DNA from 2 places in the Roseateles sp. FW301-B2 genome. Region 1 is predicted to be linked to the other one. Evidence: predicted binding sites of a transcription regulator. Region 1 holds the regulator's gene; the other holds the start of a gene.
What was found. The regulator FNR, encoded in region 1, switches genes on or off when oxygen is low (the NO sensors DNR and NnrR bind a similar motif). The targets are predictions, from matches to a motif close to TTGATNNNNATCAA.

Region 1 (2,387 bases):
GAGCAGCGTTTCACGCTGACGGCCTCCGGCCTGCTGGGCCTGCGCATGCAGCCCGCGGTGGACGTCGTTGCGGTCGGACCCGCCGAGGCGCGCTGGATCTCGGTGGCGCTGCGCGTGCCGCCCGAGGTCGCGGCCAGCGAGGGCGCCGGCGCCCATCCGATCCAGTTCGAGATCCGCCGCCTCGCCAGCCCGGGCACCGACGCCGGCAGTCTGATGGAAAAATCAACCTTTGTGCTGCCGCGTTGAGCGGCGGCCCATTCATCCGAAAGAGCACGCCATGAGCAAGCAGCAAGACCTGACCCCGGCCGACAAGCCCGCCCCCTGGTGGCGCGAACGCATGATGTGGCTGGTGGTGGGCGGCCCGTCGGTGGTGATCGTCGCCTGCATCGCCACGCTGACGCTGGCGATCCGTTTCCCGGATCCGGTGATCGAGACCAAAGCCCGCCTGTCGGCCGACAGTGCGGAAGAGCAGGGCGCGGCCCTGCAGCCCGCCATCAAGGCCCGCAACCATGCGGCGACGGGCGGCCACTGACGCAGCAGACTCACAAGCCGAGGGGGCGCGTATGGGTGAAGCAGGGGACGCAGCAGGGGACGAAGCAGGGGACGAAGCAGGGGACGAAGCAGGTATTGAGCGCAGGCCAGGTGACCGGCCGGGGCTGGTGCGTTCGGCCATGTTCATCCTCTGGCCGTCCTTCTTCATGGCCGGCGTGACCGTGGCGCTGGTGTTCGCGGTGGTGGACCCCAGCGATCTGAGTTGGTTCGGCGCGGCCCCGATGGCGCTGCCGCGCGCCGCCATCTACACGCTCAGCTTCCTGATCTTCTGGCTGCTCATCAGCGCCGCATCGGCGATGTCGCTGTACCTGGCCCAGCAACAAAAAAGCCCGCCTCAGTAGCGGGCCTGGGCGGGCGTTTGAGGCTTTGCGGCCGCGCTCAGCAGGTGGTGCTGTTGACCAGCTTCTGCAGCCCCGGCTGATCCATGATGCGGATCTGGCGCTGCTTCACTTCCAGCAGCCCGTCTTCCTGGAACTTCGAGAAGGTGCGGCTGACCGTCTCCAGCTTCAGGCCCAGATAGCTGCCGATTTCCTCGCGCGTCATGCGCAGCACCAGGGCCGAGGCCGAGAAGCCGCGCGCCTGCAGGCGCTGGGTCAGGTTGAGCAGGAAGGCCGCCAGGCGCTCCTCGGCGCGCATGCTGCCCAACAGCAGCATCACGCCATGGTCGCGCACGATTTCGCGGCTCATGATCTTGTGGAACTGGTGCTGCAGATCGGTGAATTCGCGCGACAGCTCTTCCAACTGGCTGTAGGGGATCACGCAGACCTGCGAGTCCTCCAAGGCCACGGCGTCGCAGCTGTGGCGGTCATTGCTGATGCCGTCCAGCCCCAGCAACTCGCCGGCCATCTGGAAGCCGGTGACCTGGTCGCGCCCGTCTTCGGAAGACACGCAGGTCTTGAAGAACCCGGTGCGCACCGCATAAAGCGACTGGAAGGAGTCCCCGGTACGGAACAGCGTGTCGCCGCGTTCGACATTGCGGCGTGTGGCCACCAGGGCGTCCAGTTGATCCAGGTCACCCTTGGACAGGCCGACGGGCAAGCACAACTCCCGCAGGTTGCAGCTGGAACAAGCTACCTTGAAGGGCTCGATCTTGATGGCGTGGTTGGCATTCATGTGGCGAATTATGGTGGCTGGGCCCGGAGCTGGGGCGGATTCCGCACCCGATGGCGTGCCTGTGTGCATAGAGTTGAACATGATGCTCCTCAAGATTGACGCCATTCTTTCTCTATGCTCGCGCTGCAAGATTGACCCAAGTCAAACGCCCTGTCAACGGGCTTGGCACAGTACGGTCCATGGAACCAAGAGTCGCTGAACCCCTGCCAGGCATCACCGAAGACGTGTTGCGCCGCTTTGACGTTTCCGGGCCGCGCTACACCTCCTACCCGACTGCCGACCGTTTCGTCGAGGCCTTTACCACCACCCAATACCGTCAGGCCCTGCAACAGCGGGCCCAGGGCGGCGTGGTGGGCGGCGGCGCGCCGCTGTCCATCTATGTGCACATCCCCTTCTGCGAGTCGGTCTGCTATTACTGCGCTTGCAACAAGGTCATCACCAAGCACCATGAGAAGGCGGCCGAATACCTGGACGCGCTGGTCACGGAGATGGACCTGACCCTGGCGGATCTCGGACGCACCCAGTCGGTGTCGCAGCTGCATCTGGGCGGCGGTTCACCGACCTTCCTCAGCGATGCGGAGCTGACGCGCCTGATGGACGACATTCGCAGCCGCTTCAAGCTCGCGCCCGGTGCCGAGATCTCGATCGAGGTGGATCCGCGCACCGTCACCAACGAGCGCCTGCAGCATCTGCGCGGCCTAGGCTTCAATCGCCTGAGCTTT
Region 2 (2,387 bases), on a different contig from region 1:
GCCGCCAGGGCCTCGATATGCCAGACGATCAGCGGCTTGCCGGCGACCTGCAGGAGCGGCTTGGGTTGGTGGTCGGTGAGCGGCCGCATGCGCTCGCCGCGCCCGGCCGCGAGGATGATGGCTCGCATGGGCCGGGAGTGTAGTGAGATGCGGCTCGCTAGAGCGCCGGCCCCAGCCCGATCGGCGCCGGCACGGCCGCCAGCACCTTCTGGAACAGGGCCTGGTATTCCTCGGCCGCGGCATGGCCGGTGAGCGGGTCCTGGTTGGCGGCGAAGGCCTCGTCGAGGTCGGCCCAGTCGGCCGGGCTGAGCATCTTGACCGCCAGCGGCAGGATCTCGCGCTCTTCGGTTTCCATATGCCTGAGATAGGCCGTCACATAGCGCTGCGCCATCTCCTCGAAGGCGTCGCGGCGTGCCTCGCCCATCATCTCGAAGGCCAGCAGCGCATGCTCAAGCTCGCGGATGGCGCGCTCGCCGCGGCCATGGTCCTGGTCCAGCTGGTCCAGCACCTCGCGGATTTCCGGGGCGCGCGCGCGCAGCTTGGGAAACAGCAGCTCGCTCTCCTTGGGGTGGTGCAGGCGCTCGGGGAATTCGTCCACATAGAACAGCATCGCGCGCAGGGCGTGGAAGTCCGGCAGGCTGTTGTGGCGGCGGTGCTCGGCCAGCAGCAGCGGGATGGAGCGCAGCATCGCGGCGAGGGCGCGGTGCTCGTCGCGGATCACGGTGAGGGTCAGGGCTTGCATGGTCTTGTCTCCGTTCTATGCCAGAGGTTGAAGCCTAGCGGGCCGTGACGCATTGCTCTGGATCAAGATTGGCGCCGCCGCGGACGCACGTAAAATGCCGGGTTTTCCCCCGCAACTCCATCCCGCACACACCATGGCCGATACCGCTGCCCGCAACACCACCCTGATGGCCAACGCCATTCGCGCATTGGCCATGGACGCCGTGCAGCAGGCCAATTCCGGCCACCCGGGCGCCCCCATGGGTATGGCCGAGATCGCGGTGGCGCTGTGGAACCGCCACCTGCGCCACAACCCGGCCAACCCGCAATGGGCCGACCGCGACCGCTTCGTGCTCTCCAACGGCCATGGCTCGATGCTGATCTATGCGCTGCTGCATCTGACCGGCTACGCGCTGCCGATCGAGGAGCTGAAGGCCTTCCGCCAGCTGCACAGCAAGACCCCGGGCCACCCCGAGGTGGGCATCACCCCCGGCGTCGAGACCACCACCGGCCCGCTGGGCCAGGGCATCACCAATGCCGTGGGCCTGGCCCTGGCCGAGAAGATGCTGGCCAAGGAATTCAACCGTGAAGGCCACGACATCGTCGGCCACCACACCTACGCCTTCCTGGGCGACGGCTGCCTGATGGAGGGCATCAGCCACGAGGCCTGCGCCCTGGCCGGCGCCTGGAAGCTCAACAAGCTGATCGCGATCTACGACGACAACGGCATCTCCATCGACGGCCAGGTCGCGCCCTGGTTCATCGACAACACCGCCCAGCGTTTCGAGGCCTATGGCTGGAACGTGATCGGCCCGGTGGACGGCCACGATGTGGAGTCGGTCGACACCGCCATCAGCCTGGCCAAGATGAGCACGGACATGCCGACGCTGATCATCGCCAAGACCACCATCGGCAAGGGCTCCCCGAACCGCGCCGGCACCGCCAAGGCGCACGGCGAGGCCCTGGGTGGCGAGGAGATCAAGCTCACCCGCGAGGCGCTGGGCTGGGCCCATGAGCCCTTCGTGATCCCGCAAGAGGTGTATGCCGACTGGGATGCCAAGGCCACCGGCGCCACGCTTGAGGCCGCCTGGGATGAGCGTTTCGACGCCTATGCCACCGCCCACCCTGAGCTGGCCGCCGAGTTCCAGCGCCGCATGGCCGGCGTGCTGCCCGCCAACTTCGCGCAGACCGCGGTGGACGCGGTGATCGCCGCCCATGGCAAGGCCGAGACCGTGGCCAGCCGCAAGGCCAGCCAGCTGGCGCTGGAGGCTTTCACCGCCGCCGTGCCCGAGCTGCTGGGCGGCTCGGCCGACCTGACCGGCTCCAACCTCACCAACACCAAGAGCACCCCGGCCTTCCGCCTGGAGGCCGATGGTTCCTCGAACGGCGGCCGCCACATCAACTACGGCGTGCGCGAGTTCGGCATGGCCGCCATCATGAATGGCGTGGCCCTGCATGGTGGCTACATCCCCTACGGCGGCACCTTCCTGACCTTCAGCGACTACAGCCGCAATGCCATCCGCATGGCCGCGCTGATGAAGCAGCGCGTCATCCATGTGTTCACGCACGACTCCATCGGCCTGGGCGAAGACGGCCCGACCCACCAGTCGATCGAGCATGTGGCCTCGCTGCGCCTGATCCCGGGCCTGGACGTCTGGCGCCCCGCC

Region 2: the regulator FNR is predicted to act here: its motif matches at 795-808, upstream of AC3WQY_RS08710 (hemerythrin domain-containing protein).

What each region holds. Positions count from the first base shown of each region.
Region 1 covers NZ_JBYTBE010000017.1:12,687-15,073, forward strand. The annotation lists gene ccoG (cytochrome c oxidase accessory protein CcoG) at 1-246, shown strand, start outside; gene AC3WQY_RS13160 (hypothetical protein) at 278-532, shown strand; gene AC3WQY_RS13165 (hypothetical protein) at 672-893, shown strand; gene fnr (fumarate/nitrate reduction transcriptional regulator Fnr) at 931-1,665, opposite strand; gene hemN (oxygen-independent coproporphyrinogen III oxidase) at 1,845-2,387, shown strand, end outside.
Region 2 covers NZ_JBYTBE010000009.1:119,601-121,987, forward strand. The annotation lists gene murU (N-acetylmuramate alpha-1-phosphate uridylyltransferase MurU) at 1-128, opposite strand, end outside; gene AC3WQY_RS08710 (hemerythrin domain-containing protein) at 158-742, opposite strand; gene tkt (transketolase) at 876-2,387, shown strand, end outside.